3 regions of the Rhizobium indigoferae genome follow, and region 3 is predicted to be linked to each of the others. Evidence: predicted binding sites of a transcription regulator. Region 3 holds the regulator's gene; each other region holds the start of a gene.

Region 1 (7,366 bases), 1.7 Mb from region 3:
GCGGGCGCCGATCATCTCAAGGCTCTGTCGCGGATCGCCCGCGTGCTGCGCGATCACGATCTGGTCGCCAAGCTGCGCGCCACCGATTCCTCCCAGGCGATCTATGCCTTCCTCAACGAAGAGCAGACGTCGAACGCTGCCTGACGCACGTCGCGCGATAACGCATCGATTCTCGAATGCAAAAAGGCGCCTGATCTCTCAGGCGCCTTTCGCATTATGATGCGCTGAACGATCAGAACTCTTCCCAGCTGTCCTGCGCCACGGCCGCGGATCCAGGCGACGGGGCAAGGGAGCGACGGACCGCCGGGGCGCTCACGCGAAGCGAAGGGGCCGTAGCTGCCGGCGCCCGCATCTTTTGCGCGACGGAGGCAAGGGCTGCGGCGTTCCTCGAACCCGAGACATTGAAGCGGGTGGCGAGCGCCTTCAGCGTCTGCGCCTCGTCGTTGAGTGCGACGCTTGCCGCGGTCGCTTCCTCCACCATGGCCGCGTTCTGCTGCGTCACCTGGTCCATCTGGTTCATGGCCTGGTTGATTTCCTTCAGGCCGACAGCCTGTTCGCTGGCCGATGCCGAGATCTGCCGGATGAGGTCGTTGATGCCCATCACCTGTTCGGCGATCTTGTGCAGCGTGCCGCCGGCGCGCCCGACGAGATCGACGCCTTCCTTGACCTGGACGGCCGAGGTGTTGATCAGCGTCTTGATTTCCTTGGCGGCATTGGCCGAACGCTGTGCGAGTTCGCGCACCTCCTGGGCGACGACGGCAAAACCCTTGCCGGCTTCCCCGGCACGCGCCGCCTCGACACCGGCATTCAGGGCCAGCAGGTTGGTCTGGAAGGCGATCTCGTCGATGACGCCGATGATCCGCGAAACCTCCGTCGAAGATTGTTCGATCCCTTGCATCGAGGCAATCGCCTTCTGCACCACTTCGCCGGACTTTTCGGCATCCTGGCAGGCGAGGTTGACGTTCTCGGCTGCCGTGCGCGCATTCTCGGCGCTGGAATCGACCTGCGCGGTGAGCTCGTTGAGCGCGGCCGCCGTCTCTTCCAGGCTCGCCGCCTGCTGCTCGGTGCGCTTGGCGAGGTCGGAAGCGCTGTTGCTGATTTCACCGGTGCCGGAGCCGATATTGGCGACGCTGAGGTTCATCGTGTTGATGGTCTCTTCCAGGCTCGCGAGCGCTGCGTTGAAATCCTGTTTCAGCTTGCCGTATTCACCGGGGAATTCGTCGGTGATGCGGTGACTAAGATTGCCCTGCGACAGCGCGGAAAGGCCGGCGCCGACGATCGAGACGATATGGCGCTGCAGCGACACCGATTCCTGGCGTTCCGATTCCGAGCGGCTACGCTCGGTCTCGGCCGCCTGCCGTTCTCTGACGGCTTCGTCTTCGAGGCGGCGGCTGTCGGCGAGCGTGAAGCGGAAGCCTTCGAGCGCCTTGGCGACCGAACCGACTTCGTCGCTGCGATCTTGAGCAGCGACCGGTTCGCCATATTGGCCGTCGCTCAGCGCCTTGACGCTGGCGACGAGCCCGCCGAGCGGCCGCTGCACGAAAGAGCGGACGGCGAAATAGAGCGCCAGCATGACGGCACCAAGCACGATCAGCCCGTTGATGATCATCATGTAGGTCTGGTCTCGCACCGGCGCGTTAATCGCCGTGTGCGGCACGTCGACGAGCACGACCCAGGTGGCGTTGACGCCGGGAACCGCGAATGGATAGACAACGCGATCGAAGGGATCGAGGCCGTCATAGGTGAGGTTCCTGACGAGACCGGGCTGCTTGCTGGACAGCGCCGTCTTGACGATGTCGGCGCCCTCGCCGTCATATTCCTTGGTCATCAGGTCGGGGATCGGCGCGACGATCCAGTTGCCGGCCTGCGACAGCAGCGTGACGCGGCCCGAACCGAAAGGATGCAGCGCCTGCAGCTTGTCGGTCAGCGACTTCAGCGAAATGTCGACGCCGCCGACGCCGATCATCTTACCATCAGACATGACCGGATAGGCAATCGAGGTCAGCAGCGTCGGCACATCTGTTCCCTCGGCCATATAGGGCGTCGTGATCGCGCCCTTGCCGCTGTCGGCGGCAAGCTTCCACCATGCGGCGGTATAATCATTGTCGAAGGTCGAATATTGAATGCCGCCGTCCTTGGTCTTCGACCAGTAGGGCGTGAAGGCGCCGTTCTTGTTGGTGCCTTCGTCATTATTGTTGGCGATCTCGGTGGTCTTGCCGTCAAGCGCGCCGAGCTGCTCGCAGAACCAGCTGCCGAAGGCGAAGGCATTCTGCTCGAGATTGGCCTTGAGCACGTTGATCATGCCCTTGCGATCGAGCGATTTGCCTTCATGGCCGCGGCCGATGACGCCCGACATGGTGCGTGCGGCGCTGGCGAGTTCGCCGACATTGGCGGCAATTTCATTGGCGATCGACTTTGCCTCGAGGTTGGCCTGATCCATCGTCAGCGTCTGGACGCGATCCCGGGTCTGGCCGATGAGGAAAAAGTTCGAAACGATGAGAACAAGCGCGATGGCGATGCCGGTGATGACGATGAGTTTCGCGGCAAGCGATTTCATGCGAAAAATGAACATGGGGTCCTCGGGCAAGGATGCGCCGAACGGGCATTCTCCGGCACAGGAGCAAAGGCTCGCCCCATCATGGGGCAGCCGCCTACAGCGCCGCGCGTCTTTTCGAGAGCCGCAAAGGACGCTGTAGCACTTTGAATCGCTGCATAATTTTGTCCTTAAATCGATTCCGATTTAAGGAATTATGCGGTGGACGTCCGGAATCCGAAAGGCGGGAGGCGCCGGCGACCACGAGGAACATCGCCGGAAATCTCTTAAATTTAAATGAAACGCTATCGATCGGGGCCATGAAAATCGCCGGAACGCCCTGAATTACGGGGAGTTTTGCCGGCGGCTTCGCAAAGAGACGCGGACTATATCCTGTCTGCGACTTCCTCGCTCAAGGGGATCGACGGTTGCGCCCCGGCCTTGAGGCAGGCGAGCGAACCGGCAACCGCCGCACGGCGCAGCGCCGAGACAAAATCGAGGCCGTCGTCGAGGCTCGCGGCGAAATAACCGCAGAAAGTGTCTCCGGCGCCGACCGTATCGACAGGTTCGATCTTGAGACCTTGCGCCCTTGAAATCGCCCCGTCGCGAATGGCGATGACCCCATCGCCGCCGAGCGTTACGATCAGCGTTTGGCCCGTCTCCGCGTGCAGGCGCACAAGGGCTGCCTCACGCGCTGCGGCGTCCATGCCTTCCTGTCCGGCAAGCCGCTCGAATTCGGTCTCGTTAGCAATAACGATATCGGCGAGCCGGCCGAGACGCGGGGCATCGGGGATCAGCGGCGCGAGGTTGAGGATGCTGGTGACGCCCTTGGCGCGGGCGGCCGACAGCGCGCGCTCGACGGCAGCAGCCGGCACTTCGAGCTGCAGCATCAGGATATCGCCTTCGTTCATGCGGCCGATCGCCGTCTCGGCATCGGTGGGCGTGACCTGGCCATTGGCGCCGGGAACGACGGCAATCATGTTTTCGCCGTCGCCGCCGACAAGGATCAGCGCCGTGCCTGTGGGACCGTCGACATGTTTGATCAGAGAAAGGTCGGTGCCTGCATCATCGAGCAGGGCCAGCGCCTCCGCAGCGAAAGCATCCTTGCCGACGGCGCCGGCCATATGCACGTAGCGGCCGGCGCGCCGGGCCGCCAGCGCCTGGTTGGCGCCCTTGCCGCCGGCGGCCGTGGCAAAGCCGTTGCCGGCCACCGTCTCGCCGGGCTTCGGCAGGCGCTCGGTCGTGGCGATGAGATCCATGTTGATGGACCCGAAAACTGTGATCATGAATGTGTCCCGTCTTCTGGAGCCTGCAAATGAAATCATGCTCCAACTGTTTCATGCGGGCGAGACACTGCCCGAAGCGGTCACTCCTCGTCAACCACCCGGAGCTTCAGAAGACCGGTTCGGCTTTCCACCGATTTGGCCGCAGTTTCGCTGTCGCGGGCGGGTTTTGCATCGCTGCCGCCCGCCTCGAATTCCAGCGCTTCGATCTTGGCGCCGCGCCTGGTGAGCTTGTCGGCTGACGTGACCACCATGTCGATATCCTTCTGCGCCATGGCGAAATGGCCCTGCAGCTTGCGCACCCGCTCGTCGAGGCGGCTGAGATCGTCCATCAGAATCGCCACCTCGCCCTGGATCAGATGCGCCTGCGCCCGCATGCGCTGATCCTTGAGCACGGCCTGGATGACCTGGATCGACAGCATCAGCAGCGATGGCGAGACGATGACGATACGCGCGCGGTGCGCCTTCTGCACCACCGGTTCGAAGTGCTCGTGGATCTCGGCGAAGATCGATTCGGACGGCACGAAGAGAAAGGCCGTATCCTGGGTTTCGCCCTGGATCAGATATTTCTCGGAAATGTCCCTTATATGGACCTCCATGTCGCGGCGGAATTGCTGGCCGGCGATCTTGCCGGCCTCGGGGCTGCCGGCGTCGCGGATCGCGTTCCAGGCTTCGAGCGGAAATTTTGCGTCGATCACCAGCGGCGGCGCGCCGTTCGGCATGCGGATCGTGCAGTCCGGCCGCGAACCGTTGGACAGCGTCTGTTGGAAGGCGTAGGCGCCCATCGGCAGGCCGTCGGCGACGATCGTTTCCATCCTGGACTGGCCGAAGGCGCCGCGCGTCTGCTTGTTGGACAGAATGGCCTGCAGCCCGACGACATCTTTGGCGAGCGTCTGGATATTGTTCTGTGCGGCATCGATGACCGCCAGCCGCTCCTGCAGCCGCTGCAGGTTCTCATGCGTCGATTTCGTCTGCTCGGTGATTGTCGAGCTGACCCGCTGCGACATGCCGTCGAGGCGTTGGCTGATCGTCTGGTTGAGTTCGCTCTGCCGCGCGCCGAAGACCTCGGTCATGACAGCGATGCGGCCCTGCATCTCCGCCTGGATCTTCAAAAGCTCTGCCATCCGCGCTTCGTTTTCCTCAGCGCGAAAGCTCGCTTCCTCCGCCTGCTCGCGGCGAAGGCTGGCACTGCGCAGGAGAAGCACGACCACCAGCAGGGCGAGGGCGGCGAGAACTCCGCCGATGAGCGCCAGCATGGCCGGGTTGATCGAGGCAAGGGAAAGGGCGAGCGATTCGGAATGGATGGTCATGCCGCGAGCATAACAGAAGAAACGGCAATATATAGATCAAAACGTGAACGGAATGGGCGGCCCCCAATATCCTCGCAAGCCATCGCTCTTCCTCGCTCGGCGAGAAGAAATCGCCGTCGATTTAACGATTGCTCAACCATATTGGCCAAAACCTGCGGCGCAGAAATTCCTTCCCGCGCGCGTCGCGCCAAGTACAGAGATCCCCATGACCGCCCAGCAGACCGACAACGCCCTCAGGCAGCGCCTCGATTTCATCGAACTGGATGAGGCAGCGCGCAAGTCGATGCGGGATCTGCGTCCGGTCATATCGGAGCTGATCGGCGGTGCCCTCGATAAATTCTACGCCAAGATCGCCAAGACCCCCGCGGTCTCAGGCTTCTTCGCCGATAAGAGCCATGTCGACCATGCCAAGAAGCGCCAGCAGGATCATTGGGCCAATCTGGCCGGCGGCGCGTTCGACGAGAGCTATGTCAACGGCGTGACCGCGGTCGGCCGGACGCACGCCCGCATCGGGCTGGAGCCGCGCTGGTATATTGGCGGTTACGCCATCGTCATGTCCGAGCTCGTTAAGGGCATCATGGAGAAGCAGTGGCCGTCGATCTTTGCGCGCCGAGAGGGCAAGGCATTGGCCGAGAAGCTGTCGGCCGTCATCAAGGCCGGTATGCTCGACATGGACTATTCCATCTCGGTCTATCTCGAGACGCTCGAAGCCAAGCGCCACGCCCTGGAAGAGGAGCGTGCCCAGGCCGAATCCGATCAGGCGATAGCGCTGGAGCAATTGCGCCGCGGTCTGGAAGCGCTGTCGAACGGCGATCTCGAAGCCACCCTGCCGTCCGACCTGCCGGGCAATTTCCGGCAGATGGCCGAGGACTACAACCGCGCCGTCAGCGCCCTTCGCCAGTCCTTCGCCTCCGTGCGCGAGACTTCTGGCCATATCATGAGCGGTGCCGACGTGATTTCCAATGCAACCAACGATCTGGCGCTGCGCACTGCCCAGCAAGCGGCAGGAGTTGAGGAGAGTTCGGCCGCCCTGCAGCAGCTGTCCGTCAGCGTCGGTCAGACGGCCGCCAATGCCGAGAAGGCTTCGGCCGCCGTGCGCGAGACGCAGGAGAAGGCGAAGAACTCCGGCGAACTCGTCACCAGCGCCGTCTCGGCGATGGCCGGCATCGAGAAATCCTCGACCGGGATCTCCAAGATCATCGGCGTTATCGATGAGATCGCCTTCCAGACCAATCTGCTGGCGCTGAACGCTGGCGTTGAGGCAGCGCGCGCCGGTGATGCCGGCAAGGGTTTTGCCGTCGTCGCCCAGGAAGTCCGCCAGCTCGCCCAGCGCACCGCGGAAGCGGCCAAGGAGATCAAGAACCTGATCTCGCAGAGCTCGACCCAGGTCAATCAGGGCGTCGGCATCGTCTCCAGCACCGGCGAAGCGCTGAACGACATGATCAGCCGCATCGACATCATCAACCGTTTCGTCGCCGATATCGCCGCCGCCGCCCGCGATCAGGCGACCGGCGTCAACGAGGTCAGCGTCGCCGTCCGCAACATGGGTGCGATCACCCAGCAGAATTCGGACATGGTCGAGCACTCTTCGGCAGAAACCCGCCGCCTCAAGGACGAGGTGGAGACCCTGATCGAGCTGCTGCGGCGCTTCCGCGCCCGGCCGGAAGGCCGTTCCACCGGTGCTGCCCGCCGGGCGGCCTGAGGCGAATATGGCGAAATTCCAGGCGGGGATGCAAAAAAGCGTATTCCCCGCCTGCCGGATAATTCCATAGTCGGAAAAGATGGGTTATGGGAACGCCATGACCATCAAGCCACTCATCATTCTTCCCGATCCCGTTCTCCGCCAGCTGTCCAAGCCGATCGAGCGGGTGGACTCCGACCTGCAGCGTCTTGCCGACGATATGCTCGAAACCATGTACGACGCGCCGGGCATCGGCCTTGCCGCCATCCAGATCGGCGTGCCGCGCCGCATGCTCGTCATCGATATCTCGCGCGAAGGCGAGGAAAAGCAGCCGCAGGTGTTCATCAATCCAGAGATCGTCAAATCCTCCGATGAGCGCTCCGTCTATGAGGAAGGCTGTCTTTCGATTCCGGATTATTATGCCGAGGTCGAGCGCCCGGCTGTCGTCTCGGTCAAATATCTCGACCTGAACGGCAAGGAACAGACCGTGGAAGCCGACGGACTGCTCGCCACCTGCCTGCAGCACGAGATCGACCACCTGAACGGCGTGCTCTTCATC
Region 2 (7,366 bases), 1.3 Mb from region 3:
CTCCTGGTCGCCCGGCTGCTCGCCGACGAACATCACCTCGGCATCGCGCGGCCCCTCCCCGAATACGGTTTGCGTCGCCTTCGCATGAAGCGGACAACGGGTGCAGACGGCAGCTTCCGCGCGCAGTGCTTCCAGCGTGCCCGCCGGCGCTTCGGGCGCGGCAGGAATAGTGCGCGCGGCTTCCTGCAGGCGATCGTGAAAGGGCAACGATTGGGTCGCCTCCCGCGCGGCCATGGCCCGCACCTTGCTCTCCGCCGATGCGATCAGCCCGGGGATGAGATCGGCTTCCGGCAGGTTCTTCCAGTATTTTTTCGGCATCTCCGCCTGCATCGCCTTCAGCTTCAACCGCGCCGGATTGAAAATGCTGGCGTAGTAGGTGCGCCAAAGTTCATCGGCAGCATCGGTGAGATTGGGTTTTTCGCACGGCTCGTCGCTCATCGTCAGCCGCTCGCCGTCCCAGGCGGCCGAACCCTTGGGCGTGGCGATCAGCCAGTCCATGTCGGTGAAGCGCCGTTGGAAGAAGGGCGCTGTGCGCCTGACGATATGATGATCCGGCTCGAACCAGGCGAGGAATTTTCGACGGTCCGCCGATACCGCACCGACCTCCTTGAAGCGGACGAAGGCCGTCATCTTGTGCGCGTCGCGTCGAACGTTTTTCGCCATCAGCCTGGCATGGGCAACGTCCTCGTCGGAAGCCACTTCCAGCAGTTGCCGGTCCAGTTGCAGCCGCCAGAGCAGACGGTAAAGCAGGGAAAAGCGCGCCGGGTCGGTATGGCAGAGAACTGTCTGCGCGAGCTCGATGAAGGCGGGCGGCACCGTCATCGGCTTACGTGCCGTGACAGGCGCCGGCGGCATGGCGTCGCGTTGAAACGCAAGGTCCGCCTCCGCGCCTTTTTCGCGCCAATCGATCTCTTCCGGCAGGATGCCCGCAGCCGCGAAAGCGCGCGCGGCGTCACGCCATTCGGCAAGCTCCCCTCGTCCTGCAAGCACGACCCGGCGCATCACAGCAACGACAATTGTTCAGGTTGCGGTTCGAACATGGCGCGAAGGTCGGGGCGCTCGATCAATCGGCGCGGCGACCAACCTTCCGCCGAGATGAAGGATTGGACCTTCTTGATCGAAATGCCGAGCCGCTGGAGATCGTCCAACCGCAACCGGCGAAACCGCCGAGCCGAAACGATCGCTTTGACCGTCTTGGTGCCGAGCCCCGGCACGCGCAGCAACCGTTCACGCTCGGCCCTGTTGATATCGACGGGAAACTCGGCCCGGTTGGCGAGCGCCCAGGCAAGTTTGGGGTCGAGCGTGAGATCGAGCATGCCACCCGCCTGGTTCGCGGTGATCTCGTCGATGCCGAAACCGTAGAATCGGTAGAGCCAATCGGCCTGATAGAGCCGGTGCTCGCGCATCAGCGGCGGCTTGATCAGAGGCAGATTTTTCGACGAGTCCGGGATGGGGCTGAAGGCGGAATAATAGACGCGCTTCAGGCCGTAGCTGCTGTAAAGCCGGCCGCTTGTCGCAAGAATCGTCGCATCGTTCGCCCCGTCGGCGCCGACGATCATCTGCGTGCTCTGGCCGGCCGGCACGAAACGCTGACGCTTCTTCGTCCGCAGCGTCGGTTCGCTGGCGGCCTCGATCTTCAGCCTCAGATCTCCCATCGATCGCCGGATATTGGCAGGCTTCTTTTCCGGCGCGAAGCGGGTGATGCCGTTATCCGTCGGCAACTCTATATTGAGCGACAGCCTGTCGGCATGAAGCCCCGCCTCCTCGATCAGACGCGGTGACGCCTCGGGGATCGATTTCAGATGGATATAGCCACGGAAATTATGGGTCACACGCAGTTCGCGGACGATGCGGACCATCTCTTCCATCGTGTAATCGGACGAACGAATGATGCCGGAGGAAAGGAACAGGCCTTCGATATAGTTGCGGCGGTAGAATTCCAGCGTCAGCCAGATGACCTCCTCGGGCGTAAAGCGCGCCCGTTCGACATTGCTCGACGAGCGATTGACGCAATAGGCGCAGTCGTAGATGCAGAAATTGGTCAGCAGTATTTTTAGAAGCGAAATGCACCGCCCGTCCGGTGCATAGGCATGACAGATGCCGGATCCCTCGGTCGAACCGAGCCCGCCACTTGCCCGGGAATCACGTTTCACCGTGCCGCTGGAAGCGCAGGAAGCGTCATATTTCGCGGCATCGGAAAGGATGGCCAAGCGTTCTGTGAGCGACTTCTTCATTAGTATGTTCACTATATGTTCTCTTGTGCGGAGTCAATCGGGACGATCGGATTTCTGCCCATTCTCAAGGCGCACCACCTGATATCGGGGCGGGCGGCGTTTCTCTTATGCGAATTTTCTGGAAATCGGCCGTGGCGATCTGCTATAAGCGTCCGACTAAGATTGTGGCACGGTTCCGAAGCTCCCCTTCGGGACCTGTTTTCTTTTGTGTTCGCCGCTGATTGTGCGGATACGAGGATTGAAGGACAGAAAAATGGTTGAAAAGGTACCGATGACACCGGGCGGTTTCGTCAAGCTGCAGGAAGAGCTGCGCTGGCGCCAGCAGGAGGAGCGCCCCCGAATCATCGAGGCGATCGCCGAAGCCCGTGCTCATGGCGACCTTTCCGAAAACGCCGAATACCACGCCGCCAAGGAAGCCCAGAGCCACAATGAAGGCCGCATCAGCGAGTTGGAAGACCTGACGGCGCGCGCCGAGGTCATCGACCTCACCAAGATGTCGGGCGACAAGATCAAGTTCGGCGCCAAGGTGAAGCTCATCGACGAGGACACCGAGGAAGAAAAGACCTACCAGATCGTCGGCGACCAGGAAGCCGACGTCAAGGCCGGCCGCATCTCCATCTCCTCGCCAATCGCCCGTGCGCTGATCGGCAAGGAAGTCGGCGATTCCATCGAGGTCAACGCGCCGGGCGGCTCCAAGGCCTACGAAATCCTCCAGGTTTCCTGGGGCTGATCGCCCGCGAGCCGCGAGACCCCTCCCTTGCCTGATATCCGTGACGTCGAGATCATTGCGCCCAATTTCAAGCGCCGGCTCTCCGGCGTCACGTCGACGATCGTCCAGCTCATCCCGTGCCAGATCCGGCTCGGCATCAAGATCGCGACACTCGGCCCCGGCCTGCCGGAGGACCTGCCGAAACTGAAGTGGCGGCAGCTCCTCGGCCTTTGGCGCCCGCCGGCGCGCCCGCGCCGGCGTGTCTGGCACGCTCGCCGCAACAACGAGATGGCCGTCGGCATCCTGCTTCGCCATCTCACGCGCATGCCGCTGAAGCTTCTCTTCACCTCGGCCGCGCAACGCCGCCACACCGCCTATACGAAATGGCTGATCCGTCGCATGGACGCCGTTATCGCGACCAGCGACCGTTCCGGCTCGTTCCTCGAGGTGCCGCACACGGTCATCCAGCACGGCGTCGACCTTGCTCTGTTCCATCCGCCGGAAACCGCAGAGGACGGCATCGCCGCCACCGGCCTGCCCGGCCGCCATCTCGTCGGCTGCTTCGGCCGTGTGCGCCATCAGAAAGGCACTGATCTTTTCGTGACGGCGATGATCGAACTCCTGCCGCAGCATACTGAGTGGACGGCAGTCGTCTCCGGCCGCGTGACGGCGGAGCACGTGGCATTCGCAGACAAACTCAAGGCGGACGTCGCCGCCGCCGGACTGAGCGACCGTATCCTCTTTCTCGGCGAAGTGCCTGACATCAAGATCTGGTATCGCCGCCTGACGCTTTATGTCGCCCCCTCCCGCAACGAGGGCTTCGGCCTGACGCCGCTCGAAGCCATGGCCTCGCGAACCGCGGTGGTGGCATCGGATGCGGGCGCCTATGCCGAGCTCATCGTCACGGGCGAGACAGGTTCGGTCGTCGCCGCCGGCGATGGCGAGGCGCTGACGCGGGCAATCGCGCCCTATATCGCAGATCCCGTTCTGGCGCTCGCGCATGGCGAGAATGCGCTGCGGCATGTCAGGGCGAATTTCGCGCTGGAGAAGGAAGCAAGTGCGATCGGCGCCGTTTATAACAGTCTTCTCGGCGACAATCGCAGCTGAAGCCGAAAAGAGAAACGGCCCGTTGGATGACGGGCCGCTGCAGGGTTTCTAAGGATAAGGGGATAGCGGCTAACTATTCGGCCGGCTGCAGCCCGGCAGCCGAAGTATCCTCTCCGGTCTGGCCGCCCAGTGCTGCGGCGAGTTGCACCGTATCCAGCTCGTTTTCCCAACGTGCCACGACGATCGTCGCCACCGCATTGCCGACGAGGTTGGTCAGCGCCCGGCATTCCGACATGAAGCGGTCGATGCCGAGAATGAGTGCCATGCCAGCGACCGGCACGGATGGGACGACGGAGAGCGTTGCGGCAAGTGTGATGAAGCCGGCGCCGGTGATGCCTGCGGCACCCTTCGAGCTCAGCATCGCCACCAGCAGCAGCAGGATCTGGTCACCCCAGGAGAGATGGATGCCGGTTGCCTGAGCAATGAACAGCGCTGCCAGCGTCATGTAGATGTTGGTGCCGTCAAGATTGAAGGAATAGCCGGTCGGGATGACGAGGCCGACGACCGAGCGCTTGCAACCGGCCTTTTCCATCTTGTTCATCAGCCCCGGAAGTGCGGCTTCCGAAGACGAGGTGCCGAGGACCAGCAGCAGTTCTTCCTTGATGTAGCGCAGCAGCGCCACGATCGAGAATCCGTTGTAGCGGGCAACAGCACCGAGAACGATGAAGACGAAGAGCAGAGACGTGATGTAGAAAGTGCCGATTAGCATGGCAAGGTTGGCGATCGATCCGACGCCGTACTTGCCGATGGTGAATGCCATGGCGCCGAAGGCGCCGATCGGGGCAGCCTTCATGAGGATGGCGACGAGCTTGAACACGGGAGCCGTCAGGGAATTGAGGAAGTTGACGACCTGCTCGCCCTTTTCGCCGACCATGGCGAGCGCGATGCCGAAGAGCACCGAGAAGAACAGAACCTGCAGAATATCGCCATCGGCAAAGGCGCCGACAATCGTCGTCGGGATGATGTTGGTGAGGAAGCCGACGATGCTCTGCTCATGCGCCTTGGCGGCAAAGGTGGCGACGGCGGCCGGATCCAGCGAGGCCGGATCGATGTTCATGCCGGCGCCTGGCTGGACGACATTGGCGACGATCAGGCCGATGATGAGCGCCAATGTCGAGAAGGTCAGGAAGTACAGCATCGCCTTGCCGGCGACGCGGCCGACCTTCTGCAGGTCGCTCATGCCGGCAATGCCGGTCGCAACCGTCAGAAAGATCACCGGCGCAATGATCATCTTGACGAGCTTGATGAAGGCATCGCCGAGCGGCTTCAGCTGGGTGCCGAGTTCGGGATAGAAATGACCGAGAAGGATACCCGCAGCGATGGCCACGAGAACCTGAACGTAAAGATGGCTATAAAAGGGCTTCTTGCCCTTGCTGCCTGCGACTGCATCGAGTGGTGCTGCGATCATGATGTCCTCCTAGTGGCTCGTCCGGAACGAACTCCGGCCTCCCGAGCCGTTCGCTTCAAGTCCAACAGCTCAGCCGTTGTTGCCACCTCCTTCGCAATCGCCGTGCCAGTTTTAAGCCGCCAACCAACCGATTGAATTTATTAATGAAAAATTTACGAGACTGCTGACAACTCATTAATCAATGCGGAAATCCGCACAAATCCATTTGCGTTTCGTGCAGAACAATGCACAAATCCGCCATGTCCGTGTCGCAGAAATTGTGGCCTTCCCTGCCCCTGCAACACCGCATCCGCCGGATGTGGTGGGCCTATGCCGCGCTCGCCTTCCTCGCGGTCGTCGCAAGCCTTTGGACCAGCGGCGAGATCGGCCAGCACCGGGCGGAGGCTGCCCTCGAGGAGCAGGCCCGCATGGATGTGACGCTGAATGCGGCGTTGCTGCGCACGGTCCTCGAAAAATACCGGGCGCTTCCCTTCGTGCTGTCGCAGGACACCGCGCTCGCCGCGGCGCTGGTGGGAAACGATGCCGGCACGTTCGAGCGGCTCAGTCAGAAGCTGGAAATGCTGGCGGCGGGCACGAAGGCCGCCGTCATCTATGTCATCGACAAGGACGGCATCGCGGTTTCGGCCAGCAACTGGCGCGAGCCGACGAGCTTCGTCGGCAATGACTACCGCTTCCGGGAGTATTTTCAGGGGGCGGTCGAACGAGGACAGGCCGAGCACTTCGCGCTCGGCACGGTCAGCAAGAAACCGGGTCTTTATATCTCGCAGCGGATTTCGGGCAGCAATGGCTTGCTGGGTGTCGTCGTGGTCAAGGTCGAATTCGACGACGTCGAGGCGGATTGGAACGCCTCCGGCACCCCGTCCTACGTCGTTGACGAGCGTGGCATTGTCCTCATCACCAGTCTTCCATCATGGCGGTTCATGACGATCGGCCGGATCGCCGAAGACCGGCTGACAGCGATCCGCGAAAGCCTCCAATTCGGCGCTGCGCCACTTCAACCCCTGCCCCTCGACATGGTCCGAAACCTCGGCGAAGGGCTCGATGTCGTCGAGATCGTCATGCCCGGCGATGCCGGGAAAACCAGGTTTCTCGATGTCGCAACGTCGGTGCCGGCGACCGGATGGCATTTGCAGCATCTGGTGGCGCTGGGGCCGTCCGTCGATGCGGGGATTCGCGAAGCCCGCATGCTGGCATTGCTCATACTCTTGCCACTGCTGGCCGGAGCAGCCTTCCTCTTGCGCCGCCGCCATACGATCGCCCTGCGGATCTCGAGCGAACAGCAAGCACGAGAGGAACTGGAACGGCGGGTAGTCGAGCGGACGCTGGATCTCAGCCAGGCGCGGGACCGGCTGCAGGCTGAAATCATCGGCCACAAGAGCACCGAGCAAAAGCTGCAGGCGGTGCAGCAGGATCTGGTGCAGGCCAATCGGCTGGCCATCCTGGGCCAGGTGGCCGCCGGCGTCGCTCATGAGATCAACCAGCCGGTGGCGACCATCCGTGCCTATGCGGATAACGCCCGCACCTTCCTCGATCGCGGCCAGACTGCGCCTGCCGGCGAAAATCTCGAAAGCATTGCGGCGCTGACGGAGCGCATAGGTTCGATCACCGAGGAGCTGAAGACCTTTGCCCGCAAGGGCCGCGGCAGCGCCGAACCAACAGGATTGAAGGACGTCATCGAGGGCGCGGTGATGCTGTTGCGCAGCCGGTTTGCCGGCCGCATGGACACGCTCGACATCGACCTGCCGCCCGACGAACTGCAGGTGATGGGAAACCGGATTCGTCTCGAGCAGGTCCTCATCAACCTGCTTCAGAACGCCCTGGAGGCGGTGGCGCCGAAGGCCGGAGAGGGTCGCGTCGAGATCAGAACATCAACTGACGCGGGGATGGTAACGGTGACAGTCGCCGACA
Region 3 (7,366 bases):
AGCTTTGCGCAAAGCTCTTTCAGCGTACCGGCAACCATGAAGGCGTGGTCGCGGCTCTCCATCTGGCAGGGACCGGCAATCAGCGACAGGCGGCCGGTATTGGAAAAGGTGACCTGGCCTTGGCCTTCGCCGATCTTGACTTCGGAATTCGTCTCAGTGCTCATCGTGTCTCCTCGAAGGCGAAGAGCGTGCCCTGCCCGGGCGCGGGCTTCACCAGAATGCGATTGTTCTTGCGCGTGTATGTCACCCCGTTAGCAGCCAAATGCGCTTCTGTCACGGCAAGATCGGCGACAATGAAGAGGATTGCCCGGCCACGCAGGCCGCGATCGGCGGATGAGCCGGCGATCTCGAAATAGGCTTCCAGCCCTTCCGGCGTCATCAGGCTGATTTTCGCGTTCGACGCAGCAATATTAACGCCAAAACCGGTTTTCTCGACTGCCGCCTGCGCCACGGCAAGGCCGACGAAGGCTCCGAATGCGGCAGCATCAGGCGCGCAGAGCGCGATCTCGGCAATGCCGGTGACGCCATTGGCATGCGTCTCCAGCGCGCCGCGGTCGGCCGGCAGCGGATTGACGCGCTCGACGCTGAAAAGGAACAGATCGGGCGCTCGCAGGTCGCCGGCAAAAGCCAGCTTGAAGCCGGCGATGCTCTCAGAACCGTCCGGCATCCTCATCGGCCGGGTGAACTGCAGCATCTCGCCGGCGCTCGATCCGTTGCCGACGAAGTTCTGATGATCGACGCCGGCATCCTTACTGCCGAAAGCAAGCCCCGAAAGCCCCTCCTCGCCGCAGCGGAAGCGGAAGGCCCGGTTGCGGGCCGTGAAAACATTGCCTTGCCGCGCTGAGGCCTCGCTCTCCTCGACACTCGCAATCCCGAGCGGCTCCAGATAGGTCTTGTCGGCAAAAAAGACGCAGGCGTTTTCCGTTCCGAAGGGATGGCGTGCATCGGCGGCAACGGTGAAGCCGAGCTTGCCAAGCCTCTCGCGCGCCAGATCGATATTGACGACGGGCAGCACCACATGATCCAGCGGGTGCGGCTTGGCGGAACGCTCGTTCATGATATCCTCTCCTGGAAACGGCAAGAGATGTGCGATGGCGCGCCCCTCAATGCAAGACATGTGTCCCAATCCGGCGAATGAAAATAAAAATCTCAACGAGTTGGCGCCAAGTTTTACGGAAATTTAGCTACTTGCGGAACACATATGGAACATATAGTGTCTGTTCTGGATTTGTTTCAATCACGAGGTCACAACGTCGATGCTCACGCGCAAACAACAGGAGCTTCTCCTTTTCATTCATGAGCGCATGAAGGAATCCGGCGTTCCGCCATCTTTCGACGAAATGAAGGATGCCCTGGACCTCGCTTCCAAGTCCGGGATTCACCGGCTGATTACGGCGCTCGAGGAACGTGGCTTCATTCGCCGCCTACCGAACCGCGCCCGCGCGCTAGAGGTTATCAAGCTTCCGGAGGCCTACAGCCCCAGCATTCAGCCCCGGCGCGGCTTTTCGCCCAGCGTCATCGAGGGCAGCCTTGGCAAGCCGCAGCCGGTCGCCACTCCTGCTCCCGCAAAACCCGTCGCCGACAACGGCAACTCGGTCTCCGTGCCGGTCATGGGCCGTATCGCCGCCGGTGTTCCGATCTCGGCGATCCAGAACAACACCCACGACATCGTCGTTCCGGCCGACATGCTCGGTTCCGGTGAACATTATGCGCTCGAGGTCAAGGGCGATTCGATGATCGACGCCGGCATCTTCGACGGCGACACCGTGATTATTCGCAACGGCAGCACCGCAAGTCCTGGTGACATCGTCGTTGCTCTCGTCGACGACGAAGAAGCGACACTCAAACGCTTCCGCCGCAAAGGCGCCTCGATCGCGCTGGAGGCGGCCAACCCGGCTTACGAGACCCGGATTTTCGGGCCGGACCGCGTCAAGGTTCAGGGCAAGCTCGTCGGCCTCATTCGCCGCTATCACTGACATCAGGCATTCTGGATTCGGCAAAACTGTTGCTGCGCCAGTCATAGGCGCGATGCAGCATCCATGGCCGCGACAATGCATCGAATGCGGTTGCGACCTCCAGGCCGGCGTCGGCGAACCGCAACTCGACGGAACCGGTCCTGCGCAGCGTTTCGCCGGTGAAGAGCGTCGCCCCTGAGCGGCAGCTGTTGAAGCGCAGGCGGACCGACGTCACGACGATATCGGCCGCGTCGCATGCCGGACCGAGATAGGCGGCATTGTCGATGACAGCAACCACGTGACCATTGCCAAGCCTTGATATGCACCAGGCCTTCTTGACGCAGGAAAAGCGGTTTGCTTCACCACCAGCTGCAGCCGCCCGCATCGCCGACCTTGCTTCGTTCTGCTGATCGCGGGAAAGCCTGACGCGGCGGTCTTCTCCCTCCGGCGGGATAGCAGGACCATCCAGATCTTCGGCGGGTGATGCGTCGGCAGGACCAGCGCTCTCTGCCTGGTCGAAGATGAAATCCGGCGGTCTTTCACGGTTGGAAGCCATGGCCCCCGCCTCGACGATTGCGACGAGACCACCATCCTCCGAAATCGCCAGATCCGGCGGCCGGGGAACCGGCAGAAGCAAGAGGACGAGCGTCGAGATCGCGATGATCGACGTGCCGATATGGCGCAGCCGGGTGCGGAGCAGCGTCAGCAGCAGAAAGCCTGCGACGGCTATCGCGAAATACCAAGCGGGCAAGCGGCCGATGCCGATGTCGCCACCCCAGCCGGACACCGTCTTTGCGATCGCGATCACCAGATCGAGGCCGAATCCGACGACCTTCCAAGGCAAAACATCCAGACCGAAAGGCATGAGCAGCATCGCCAGCAACCCGGCCGGCATGATGATGAAGGAGATGATCGGCATCGTCGCGAGGTTTGCCGGCAGGCCATAGGCAGTCAGGCGATGAAAATGCTCGATCGAAAACAGCGCGGTGGAAAAGCCGCCGATCAGCGAGGTCAGGAAGACGCCGCCGAAGAAACCCGCAACCGTAACGACGGGCCGAAACACCGGCAGCTTCAGGAAAGCGTTTTCGCGGACGCGCCGGTCCTTCCACAGCTGGTAGCCAGATACCAACGCCAATGTCGCAGCAAAGGACATCTGGAAGCTCGGACCCAAGACCTCGGACGGTGAAATGGCGAGAATGACGAGCGCCGAGAGAGCGACATTGCGCAGGCTGATCGACGGCCGGTCGAAGAAGACGGCAATCAACATGATCGCCATCATGATGAAGGCGCGTTCGGCCGAGACGGCAAAGCCGGAGATCAGGAAATAGGCCGTGACGGCGATGAGCGCGCCGGCAGCGGCGATCTTCTTGGTCGGATAGGCTTGGGCGACACCGGGAAAGAGGCTGAGCAGCATGCGGAAACCGACGAAGAAGATGCCGGCTGACAGCGCCATGTTGAGGCCGGAGATAGCGATGATATGAGCCAGACCGGACTGGCGCAGCGCCTCCGTCGTCTCATTCGAGATGGCGCGCCGCTCGTCCGTCACCAGAGCAGCGGCAAAAGCGCCGGTGTCGCCGGGCAGAATCGACCTTATGCGGTCGCCGATACCGCTGCGCAGCCGGTAGAGACCTTCGAGCAGCGCTTCCGTCGTCGATCTGGCCGCTTGCGGACCTGCCTGCAAATCGACCTTTGTCGGCGCACCGTAGCAGAAGCCGTTGGCGCCGATGCCATCGAAATAGGCACCGAAGGAGAAGTCGTTGAGCTCAGGAAGCGCTGGACCTGCTGGCGGCGTCAGCCGTGCCCTGCCGGTTATGATATCACCGATCTCGAAAGGCGCGTCCGCGCCGCGGGCGATCGCGGTTATGCGCCCCGGCGGCCGCTTCACCTCCGGCGCCTCAGTACCGGTGACGGCAAGAATATAGCGCCACCGCCCGCGACCATCGCCTTCGCGCCGCTCGACACGGCCGGTCACCGTCGTCGTCACTGATGAATCGAGGATCACGGTCGAAGCCCGTCGGCTCTCGAGTTGCGCCGAGACCACGCCGCAGGCGACAAGTGCAAGCGCCAGCAGCGTTGCCCGCAATGCCGCCCGGGCTGCGGCTGGCGATGAGAACCGCGACGGTCAGCACCAACAGGCAGAGCAGCGATGCAACGAGCGGGAAGTCCGATGCCGCTAGAAACCAGAAGGCTGAGCCGGCGCCGAGGAAGACCGGTGAGAACAGCAGCAGGCGGCCATGGTCCGCCTCTTCGCCCAGCATGCGCATGCCACCACGCAGCGATTGCGAGGCTGCTGCCGGCAGCCGGTGGCGCCACGGTGTCGCCGACTGCGTCCTTGGCGGCCGCGTCACCACGACAGGCGGAGAAAAACCGGCGGAGTCGGCAAGGCCGGCGCCTGCTTCCGGCCGCAATTCGACTGTCGTCAACTCCTGCATGTGCTGCCCAAGGTCACTCGCCCAGACAGCCAGAATGCAACCGCCAATCAAATCCGGCAAGAATAATCGATTGAAAAGTGAGGGAAAATTGAAAGAGCCAAAAGAGCAGTCGAATCATCGGCTTCCGATATGCATGCGGCTCATCGCTGCAGTGCCTAAAAGGTGATACTGCAATGCACAAAATGCCATCACGGTAACTTGGCATTAGCCTCGCGATCATATAGCTATCGGTGAGGACGCTTAACCCCTATGGCGCTTTTATGGCGCCACCGCCATTTCGGAGGATCAGCATGACGGATCAAAGCGCTACAATAAAAATCGGTGACAAATCAGTCGACCTTGCCGTTAAAAGCGGCACGATCGGACCGAGCGTCATCGATATCGGTGCCCTCTACAAGAACACGGCTTCCTTCACCTACGATCCGGGTTTCACGTCGACTGCATCCTGTGAATCGAAAATCACCTACATCGACGGCGACGAAGGTGTCCTGCTGCATCGCGGCTATCCGATCGAGCAGCTCGCCGAACATGGCGACTTTCTCGAGGTCTGCTACCTCTTGCTTTACGGCGAACTGCCGACCACCGTGCAGAAGAAGGATTTCGATTATCGCGTCACGCACCACACCATGGTGCACGAGCAGATGAGCCGCTTCTTCACCGGCTTCCGCCGCGATGCGCATCCGATGGCCGTCATGTGCGGCTGCGTCGGCGCGCTGTCGGCCTTCTACCATGACTCCACAGACATCACCGATCCGCACCAGCGCATGGTCGCCAGCCTGCGCATGATCGCCAAGATGCCGACGCTTGCCGCCATGGCCTACAAGTACCATATCGGCCAGCCCTTCGTTTACCCGAAGAACGACCTCGACTACGCCTCGAACTTCCTGCGCATGTGTTTTGCCGTGCCTTGCGAGGAATATGTGGTCAATCCGGTGCTTGCCCGCGCCATGGACCGCATCTTCATCCTGCATGCCGATCATGAGCAGAACGCCTCGACCTCGACCGTCCGTCTCGCCGGTTCGTCGGGCGCCAACCCGTTCGCCTGCATCGCCGCCGGCATCGCCTGCCTCTGGGGCCCCGCGCATGGCGGTGCCAACGAAGCAGCGCTCAACATGCTGAACGAGATCGGCTCGGTCGACCACATTCCGGAATATATCGCCCGCGCCAAGGACAAGAACGATCCGTTCCGCCTGATGGGCTTCGGTCACCGCGTCTACAAGAACTACGATCCGCGCGCCAAGATCATGCAGAAGACGACGCATGAAGTGCTCGGCGAACTCGGCATCAAGGATGATCCGTTGCTCGAAGTGGCGATGGAGCTGGAGCGCATCGCGCTCACCGACGAATATTTCATCGAAAAGAAGCTCTATCCGAACATCGACTTCTATTCCGGCATCACGCTGAAGGCGCTGGGCTTCCCCACGACCATGTTCACCGTGCTCTTCGCGCTTGCCCGCACCGTCGGCTGGATCGCGCAGTGGAACGAGATGATCGAGGATCCGGAACAGCGCATCGGCCGTCCGCGCCAGCTCTATGTCGGCGAACCGAAGCGCGATTACATCCCGGTTTCGAAGCGCTGATCGCTTTAAAAGAACCGAAAAGAAAACCCGGTCAGAAACGACCGGGTTTTTTCTTTTTCAGCACGTCGAGAAGGATCTCGGCGGCGTGCTCGCCGGGCGGCTTTTCGGTCTGCATGCGTTGCCAGACGAGATCGTAACCCTCGTTCATTGCCTTCAATTGGAGCGTATCGGCCGACAGCCGCTCCATCCAGCGCGCCAGGCTGGCGCCGCGGACCACCTCGTTCAGATATTCCGGCACGACGGCATAATCGGCGATGATATTGGGCAATGCGCCCGTCCATACCTTGATGCGCTTGGTCAGCAGGCTGATGATCCAATCCGTCTTATAGACGGACACCGTCGGCACGCCGGCAAGGCCGAGTTCGAGGATTACCGTACCGGAAGCCGCCATCGCGGCATCCGCTTCGGCAAAGGCCTTCCACTTCTGCATGGATCCGACCACGACCTCCGGCGGCGTGGCCCAGCCGGCGACGAGACCCTTCACCAGCGCTTCATTGTGCGGCACGGTGGGCAGCAAGAAACGCATCGGGCCGTTGCGGGCGACGAGTTCCCTGGCCGCGTCCTCGAAGAACGGCAGCAGCCTGCTGATTTCGGAGGATCTTGACCCTGGAAGCATCAGGATCGTCTTACCCGCTTCGTCGACGGGTGCGCGCCCGGCGCGCAGCCGCCGCGCTTCGAGCAGCGCCGGATCGGCGGTCAGGCGATGGCCGACATAGGTGGTCTCAGGCCCGCCGAGCGTGCGCATCACTGCCGGCTCGAAGGGCAGGACGGCGAGCACATGATCGACGTAGCCGAGCATGCGCGTGGCGCGATATTCCTTCCAGGCCCAAACGCTCGGACAGACGTAATTGACAACAGGCAGATCGGGCAGCGCGGTGCGGACACGCTTGGCGACGCGATGGGTGAAATCCGGGCTGTCGATAATGAGAAGAATATCGGGCTTTGCGGCAATGATGGCAGCCGTCGTCTGGCGGATCAAAGTATAGAGCTTCGGCAGCCGGCTCAGCACCTGGGTGATGCCCATGATCGACAGCTCGGAGAAATCGAACAGGGACCGCAAGCCTTCCGCCTGCAGCCCCTCGCCGCCGACGCCGACGAGTTCCACCGGTCCGCTATGAATCCGCTTCAGGGCGGCAATGAGATCTGCTCCAAGCAGATCCCCCGACACCTCGCCGGCAATGACGGCGATCTTCAGCGGCGCCCCGTTCATTCGAGCCCCCATGTCGGCAGGCCGCGATCGATGCCGCAGACGAAAACCCCGGCCTCATCGGCGGCTTTGATGACGGCGGCGCGATCGAGCACCAGCGACCGGCCGGCCTCGACGGCGACGCCGGCAAGGCCGGCTTTCCTCGCGTTCAAGACCGTGGAAACGCCGATCGCCGGCAGGTCGGCACGGATA

Evidence for each region. Region 3 encodes LexA, which represses DNA repair genes until DNA is damaged. Its sites were predicted from a motif close to TGTTCNNNNTGTGTTCNG; they were not measured.
Region 1: a site for LexA is predicted at 5,159-5,176, ahead of U5G49_RS00285 (DNA recombination protein RmuC). Genes of this name have one in related genera too.
Region 2: a site for LexA is predicted at 2,240-2,257, ahead of U5G49_RS15430 (putative DNA modification/repair radical SAM protein). Genes of this name have one in related genera too.

Annotation. Positions count from the first base shown of each region.
Region 1 is NZ_CP140635.1:52,774-60,139, forward strand. It holds gene ptsN (PTS IIA-like nitrogen regulatory protein PtsN) at 1-144, shown strand, start outside; gene U5G49_RS00275 (methyl-accepting chemotaxis protein) at 233-2,572, opposite strand; gene U5G49_RS00280 (ribokinase) at 2,920-3,819, opposite strand; gene U5G49_RS00285 (DNA recombination protein RmuC) at 3,900-5,126, opposite strand; gene U5G49_RS00290 (globin-coupled sensor protein) at 5,332-6,828, shown strand; gene def (peptide deformylase) at 6,926-7,366, shown strand, end outside.
Region 2 is NZ_CP140635.1:3,059,741-3,067,106, forward strand. It holds gene U5G49_RS15425 (UdgX family uracil-DNA binding protein) at 1-1,002, opposite strand, end outside; gene U5G49_RS15430 (putative DNA modification/repair radical SAM protein) at 1,002-2,234, opposite strand; gene greA (transcription elongation factor GreA) at 2,488-2,964, shown strand; gene U5G49_RS15440 (glycosyltransferase family 4 protein) at 2,992-4,050, shown strand; gene U5G49_RS15445 (dicarboxylate/amino acid:cation symporter) at 4,124-5,458, opposite strand; gene U5G49_RS15450 (ATP-binding protein) at 5,683-7,366, shown strand, end outside.
Region 3 is NZ_CP140635.1:1,752,115-1,759,480, reverse strand. It holds gene kdsA (3-deoxy-8-phosphooctulonate synthase) at 1-164, opposite strand, end outside; gene U5G49_RS09050 (VOC family protein) at 161-1,057, opposite strand; gene lexA (transcriptional repressor LexA) at 1,257-1,976, shown strand; partial or broken gene U5G49_RS09040 (ComEC/Rec2 family competence protein) at 1,957-4,387, opposite strand; gene gltA (citrate synthase) at 4,678-5,967, shown strand; gene lpxB (lipid-A-disaccharide synthase) at 5,999-7,177, opposite strand; gene U5G49_RS09025 (LpxI family protein) at 7,174-7,366, opposite strand, start outside.